DNA from 3 places in the Streptomyces sp. NPDC006134 genome. Region 3 is predicted to be linked to each of the others. Evidence: riboswitches for the same ligand, from Rfam matches in the RefSeq annotation. Region 3 holds a riboswitch; each other region holds the start of a gene.
The links. A riboswitch is a leader RNA that binds a small molecule or an ion and turns the genes downstream of it on or off. The one in region 3 is predicted to bind cobalamin.

Region 1: it holds a riboswitch for cobalamin, as region 3 does, so the genes downstream of both, ABZ340_RS19815 (energy-coupling factor ABC transporter permease) here and ABZ340_RS19190 (ABC transporter substrate-binding protein) in region 3, are expected to answer to the same signal.
Region 2: it holds a riboswitch for cobalamin, as region 3 does, so the genes downstream of both, ABZ340_RS28195 (cobalamin biosynthesis protein) here and ABZ340_RS19190 (ABC transporter substrate-binding protein) in region 3, are expected to answer to the same signal.

What each region holds. Positions count from the first base shown of each region.
Region 1 covers NZ_JBEXTV010000028.1:82,536-84,724, reverse strand. Annotated here, with positions in the region: gene ABZ340_RS19820 (energy-coupling factor ABC transporter substrate-binding protein) at 1-199, opposite strand, end outside; gene ABZ340_RS19815 (energy-coupling factor ABC transporter permease) at 196-897, opposite strand; cobalamin riboswitch at 927-1,112, opposite strand; gene ABZ340_RS19810 (cell division protein SepF) at 1,293-1,682, shown strand; gene ABZ340_RS19805 (ATP-binding protein) at 1,822-2,189, shown strand, end outside.
Region 2 covers NZ_JBEXTV010000052.1:31,454-33,642, forward strand. Annotated here, with positions in the region: gene ABZ340_RS28185 (inorganic phosphate transporter) at 1-520, shown strand, start outside; gene ABZ340_RS28190 (hypothetical protein) at 571-792, shown strand; cobalamin riboswitch at 940-1,082, shown strand; gene ABZ340_RS28195 (cobalamin biosynthesis protein) at 1,192-2,181, shown strand; gene ABZ340_RS28200 (cobyric acid synthase) at 2,178-2,189, shown strand, end outside.
Region 3 covers NZ_JBEXTV010000027.1:37,743-39,931, reverse strand. Annotated here, with positions in the region: gene ABZ340_RS19195 (class I SAM-dependent methyltransferase) at 1-491, shown strand, start outside; cobalamin riboswitch at 574-758, shown strand; gene ABZ340_RS19190 (ABC transporter substrate-binding protein) at 788-1,831, shown strand; gene ABZ340_RS19185 (iron ABC transporter permease) at 1,867-2,189, shown strand, end outside.

The sequences.
Region 1 (2,189 bases), on a different contig from region 3:
CCCCGGACGGCGGTTCGTACAGGGGCGAGAACCACGGCTCGTAGTCCGGGTCGATCTCGGTGATCGCCGTCTCCGCCTCGGCGTCGGCCCCCGCGAACGGCTCCTCCTTGTGGTCGCCGAGCCCGAGCGCCAGGGGCAGGACGGCCAGTGCGGCCACCGCCAGCAGCAACAGCGCGTTGATCTTCGTGTTCCGCTTCACCGGGCCACCGCCTCCTGTGCCTTCCGGGCCTTCGGCCCGTCCGCCACCACACCGAGCCGGGCCAGTTCCCCCTTGCTGGACTGCGTCAGCAGCCGCATCACGAGCACGGTGAGCAGCCCCTCGCTCACCGCCAGCGGGATCTGGGTGACGGCGAAGACGGAGCCGAACGTGCCGAGCGCGCCCCAGAACCCGCTGCCCGGGTCGGGGAAGGCGAGCGCCAGCTGCACGCTGGTGACGCAGTAGGTGGACAGGTCGGCGGCGAACGCGGCGGCGAACACCGCGACCATCAGCGGCACGCCGCACCGCCGCAGCAGCCGGTACACGCCGTACCCGGCCCACGGCCCCACGATCGCCATGGAGAACACGTTGGCGCCGAGCGTGGTCAGCCCGCCGTGCGCGAGCAGCAGCGCCTGGAAGAGCAGGGTGATGGTGCCGAGCACCGCCATGACCGGCGGCCGGAACAGGATCGCGCCCAGTCCCGTCCCGGTGGGATGGGAGCAACTCCCGGTGACGGACGGCAATTTGAGCGCCGACAGGACGAACGTGAACGCCCCGGACGCGCCGAGCAGCAACGTGCTCTCGGGATGCTCCCTCACCTCACGGGTGAGCGACCGGACTCCGTGGACGACGAACGGCGCGGACGCGACACCCCAGGCGATCGCGTGCGCCGGAGGCAGAAAGCCCTCGGCTATGTGCATGGCTCGGCAGACCCTCTCCAGCACCTCGTGGATGGACGACGCGCCTTGGCCGGTCTCCTGGCTGACGGGTACCACCGCCCGTGCTCCGCCTTCCCAGGTCCCGAAGGACCCAGTGGCCGCCCGTGAGGGCCGGAGCCGGACTTCCCGATCACAGTGGCGAGGGCCGCACCGGCATCACACCGGATTTCCCGTTCACCAAGGCGTGGCGACAGTAGTGCTCCCGCGGGGGTGGTGACAAGCCGGACCGAACGGGGCGAGCGGCCCACGGGAACGCGCCCGGCCGCGAGACCGTACGGCTCGGCCGGCCGGCACCGTGTCGCTGTTGGGCCGATCGGGTGACATGGCGTAAGAATTGGCTGGTGCAGGCAACAAGGCGAGTCGAAGCGGGGGAGCCGGTGAACAGCCACGACGTCACCGATGAACAGTGGGAAGGGCTCGCCCAGGTCGTGCCGTTGCGGGGCCGCGACGCCTGGCCCTCCTCGGTGGGCCACCGCGCGCTGCCGGAGGCGGAGACGGAGGCCCGGCGCCGCTTCGTCGTCCTGCGGGTCAACGTGTTCGCCGACGCCCGCGAGGTCGCCGAGACCCTCATGGCGGGCATCCCGGTCCTGCTCGATCTGACCGGCGCGGAGACCGAGGTCGCCAAGCGGGTCCTGGACTTCAGCACGGGCGTCGTCTTCGGCCTGGCCAGCGGGATGCACCGGGTCGACCGGAACGTGTTCCTGCTCACGCCGGCCGGCACCGAGGTGACCGGGCTCATGGAGGGCGCGGGAGTTCCCGGCGTCTGACGGCTCTCCCGGGGGCGGCGAGGCGGGACGGCCCCGGCGGGTGAGGGGCGGGCCCGCCCTGACGCGCCCGGTCCCCCGATCGTAGGAAGGGGCCGACGGCAAAACGGTTCGCCCGGCGGCGGAGCCCTACGGTCCGGACATGACCTTGCCGACCCCGCCGGCCGCTCCCGCGCCGCCGTCCGCGGTGCCGCGCGACGGCGACAAGGGGCGCCCCGACCGGCCGTGCGTCACCGAACTGCGGCTGTCCGCCTTCGCCGCGCACCGGCGCGTCACCGTCCCGCTCGCGCCGCTCACCCTCCTGGCCGGGCCGAGCGGCAGCGGCAAGACCAGCGCGCTGCGGGCGTACGAGGCCCTCGCCCGGCTCGGTTCCGGTGCCGAACTCGGCACGGTCTTCCCCGACCCGGGCGCCTGCGTGCCCGAGCGGGCCCGGCCCGACGCCCAGCGGCGCCGCGGCTTCCGCATCGGCTGCACGGCCGACGGCCCCGAGGGACCGGTCCGGCTCGACGT
Region 2 (2,189 bases), on a different contig from region 3:
CCGGCCGCAGCAGGGCTTCGCCGCCCAGACCAGCGCCGCCACCGCCATCCTGGCCTCCTCCCACCTGGGCTTCTCCCTCTCCACCACGCACGTCGTCTCCGGCTCGGTGATGGGCGCGGGCCTCGGCCGCAAGGGCGGCGTCGTGCGCTGGTCCACGGCGACGCGGATGTTCGTCGCCTGGGGCCTGACCCTGCCGGCCGCGGCTCTGGTCGGCGCGCTCGCCGAGTGGGTCTGCGGCTTCGGCGACTGGGGTACGGCGCTCGTCGCGGTCTTCCTGGTCGCCTCCAGCGCCGCGATCTGGAAGATCTCCCGCCGCGAGGTCGTCGACCACACCAACGTCAACGACACCGAGAACGCCGACAACACGGCGGACGCCGAGCCGGCCGGTGTGGTCACCACCGCGATCGCCGCCGTGACCCCGCCCCCGGCGGGCGCCGCCGAGGAGCTGACCGCCACCATCCCGGCCCAGCTCTCCGCCGCCCCCGACGCCAAGGCCCCGTCGGCCGCCACCCCCGTCTGAGCCCGCGCTCACCCGGTACGAAACTCACCCGGTACGAAGGAAGAAGCAGGATGAAGATCGACTGGGCAGCCCTCGGCTCCGTCTTCGGGGTCAGCCTCGTGGTCACTGTGGCCCTGGTGGCCCTGTTCACCCTGGGCATCGCCGGACTCTCCCGCCGGGAGCGGGCCGCCGCCCAGGGCGGCTCCGCGGCCCTCGCGGTCACCGGCGCCTACGCGTGCTTCACGGCCTGCGCGGCGGCGGTGGCGTACGGGATCTATCTGATCGTCGCCTGACCGCCGCCCGGCCGGCGGCGCGCACGCGCGCACAGCGGGGTGCGGGACGGACCACCGTCCCGCACCCCGCTTCCGCGTGCCCGGCGCACACCCCCCGCGTGTGGGCCTCCGCACACTCCCCCTGCGCAGGTCAACGGCAAGTTGACGGGTGTTCGCGGGCCATGGTGGACTTCCTGGGCCATGTACGGCGGCAGGAGAGGAAGCCCGGTGTGAATCCGGCGCGGTCCCGCCACTGTGACCGGGGTGGAGACCCCGGGAGCCAGGAACTCTCACCGCCGGTCTCGTCGAACCAGGGCGTGGACACCCTGAGTGAGGACACAACGCGATGCTCGGCTGCCGTTCGAGGTTCAGTACCAGGTCTCTTCCTGCCTTCCCCGACCGTGTGACCGGCTGAGCTCCATGCGTGCCGAACGCGTTTTCGCGTACGGCGCCGCCGCGGGCCTTCTCGGCGACCTCCTCCTCGGCGATCCCCGCCGCGGGCATCCGGTCGCCGCGTTCGGCCGTGCCGCCGGTGCCGTGGAACGTGTGCTGTGGCGGGACCACCGCGGCCGGGGCGCGGTGCACACCGCCGTGTGCGCCGGTGGCGCCGTGGCGCTCGGTGCCCTCGCCTCCCGCGCCGTACGCCCCTGGCCCCTCGCCTCCGTCGCGCTGACCGCCACCGCCACCTGGGCCGTCGTCGGCGGCACCTCGCTCGCGCGCGAGGCGCGTGCCGTCGGGCGGGCACTGGAGACGGGCGACGTCGAGGCCGCCCGAGCGCGGCTGCCGCATCTGTGCGGGCGCGATCCGCAGGCCCTGGACGCCGACGGGATCGCGCGGGCCGTCGTGGAGTCCGTCGCCGAGAACACCTCCGACGCGGTGGTGGGCGCCCTGGTGTGGGGCGCCGCCGGCGGGGTTCCGGGCCTGCTCGGCTTCCGGGCCGTCAACACCCTCGACGCCATGGTCGGCCACAAGTCGCCCCGGTACCGCCGCTACGGCTGGGCCTCCGCCCGTCTCGACGACCTCGCCGGCTGGCCCGGCGCGCGGCTGACCGCCGCCCTCGCCGCCGTCGCCGGCGGGAATCCGCGCGGCGCCGTACGGGCCTGGCGGGCCGACGCCGGCAAGCATCCGAGCCCCAACGCCGGGCCCGTCGAGGCGTCGTTCGCGGGCGCCCTCGGCGTCCGGCTCGGCGGGACGCTGTCGTACGGCGGGCGGGTGGAGCACCGGCCCGTGCTCAACGGGGCCGCGGGGCGGGCCGTCCGCGCCGGCGACATCGAACGGGCGGTACGGCTGTCCCGGCGCGTGAGCTGGCTGGCGCTGGGCGCGTGCGCGGGCGCGCGGCTGCTGACCTCGCGCCTGGTGTCGTCGGGTCCGGTGACGTCGCGCCTGCCGAAGAGAGGACACAGGTCATGAGAAGCGGG
Region 3 (2,189 bases):
ACGCCGGCGTCCGGGTCACGTACGTGCGGGCCGACGCCCGCGCGTACGAGGCGCCGGGCGCCTTCGACGTCGTCCTCAACATGTTCACCTCGTTCGGCTACTTCGAGGACCCCGCCGACAACGAGCGGGTGCTGCGCGTCATGCACGACTGCCTGGTACCCGGCGGCACCCTCGTCCTGGACCTCGCCGGCAAGGAGCTGCTGGCCCGCAAGGTCACCCCGCCGAAGGTGGTGCGGCGCGGCGAGGACCTGATGGTGCAGACCGACACCGTGCTGGACGACTGGGCGCGGCTGCGCAGCGACTGGGTCCTGGTCCGGGGCGAGCGGGTGACGCGGGCCACCTTGGTGTGGTTCGTGTACAGCGCGGTCGAGCTGCGGCGGATGGCGCGGGAGGCGGGGTTCGGCCGGGTGGAGGTGTTCGGCGGGTTCGACGGCCGCCCCTACGACGAGAACGCCGAGCGGCTGGTGCTGCGGGCGGTCCGCGAGGAGTGACGCGGGGCACGGGGGGGCGTGCAGTGACGCGGGGCACGGGGGCGTGCGCGCAGGTCCGCACGCCCTTTCGACCCGAGCGGGGCGGATCGTAGTATCAGCGGGTCATCGCCGCGACGGGAGACAGGAAGCCGGTGCGAATCCGGCACGGTCCCGCCACTGTGACCGGGGAGTGCACCCCTCGACACGCCACTGCGCGCCGCGCGGGAAGGCCGGGGGAGGAGCGTCGATCCGGGAGTCAGGACACTGGCCTGTCGCGGGCCCGTTCCGAGGAGCGCGGACTCCCCAGGAGGCTTCACGTGTACGACGGCACGTCCCGTCCCCCGCTGTTCACCCCTGCCCGCAGGCGCCGTACCCTGCGTGCCACGGCCGCGGCCGTCGCCCTGTCGGCGGCCCTGCTGACCGCCGGCTGCGGATCGTCGCGGGACACCGCCGAGGCCGCGAAGGCCACGGCCGCGCCGGCCGCGGGCTTCCCCGTCACCATCGACAACTGCGGCGTGGAGACGACGTACGACAAGCCGCCCTCCCGTGTCGTCACCATCCACCAGCACCCGGCGGAACTGATGCTCGCCCTCGGCCTGAAGGACCGCATGGCCGGCACCGCCTTCCCCGACTCCGCGGTCCTGCCCGAGTGGAGGAAGGACTACGAGGCGATCCCCCGGCTGGCGGAGAAGGAACCGTCGTTCGAGACGGTCCTGGAAGCCGAGCCCGACCTCGTCTACGGCGGCTACGGCAGCGCCTTCGCCGAGCACGAGGGCCGCTCCCGCAAGGCGTTCGCCGACGCCGGCATCGCCACCCACCTCAACCGCGAGTACTGCGGCGAGAAGCGGGTCACGATGGAGGACACCTACGCCGAGATCCGCACCATCGGCAGGATCTTCGGCGTCCCCGGCCGGGCGGACGCACTGGTCGCCGGCCTGCGGGCACGGGTCGGCAGGGCCACCACCGCCGTCGAAGGCAGGCCCCGGGTGCCCGTCTTCGTCTACGACAGCGGCGACAAGGCCGCCTTCACCGCGGGCGGCAGGAGCCTGGGCACCGAACTGATCCGGCTGGCCGGCGGCGAGAACGTCTTCGCCGGCCTCGACGACGTCTTCGGCGACGTCTCCTGGGAGCAGGTCGTCGAGCGCAGGCCCGAGGTCATCGCCCTCTACGACTACGCCGGCGCCGGAAGCGTCGAGCGGAAGAAGGAGTTCCTGCTCTCCCAGCCCGCCCTCCGGGACGTTCCCGCCGTCAGGAACCAGCGGTTCGTCGTCCTGCCGCTGACCGCGACGCTGGTCGGCGTCCGCTCGGCCTACGCGGTCGAGGACCTGGCCCGCGGCATCCACCCCGAGAGCTTCGCGTGACGGCCCCGGCCGCCGAGGCCGGCACCGGGCAGGCCGTGCGCCGACGTCAGGAGGGCGGCGGGCGGGCGGGCCGGGCCGGTCTCACCGTCACGCTCGTCGTCCTGGCCGTCCTCCTGGTGGTCTCCGCCACGGCGGGTCTGGCCCTCGGCTCGGTGCGGGTGCCGCCCGGCCAGGTGTGGGGCATCGTGACGCACGCGCTGGGCGCCGACTGGGTAAAACCCGACTGGTCGCGGGCGCGGGAGACCATCGTGCTGGACGTCCGCGCGCCGCGCGTGCTCCTCGGGGCCGTGGCCGGCGCCGGGCTGGCGGTCGTGGGCACCGCCCTGCAAGCTCTGATCCGCAACCCGCTCGCCGAGCC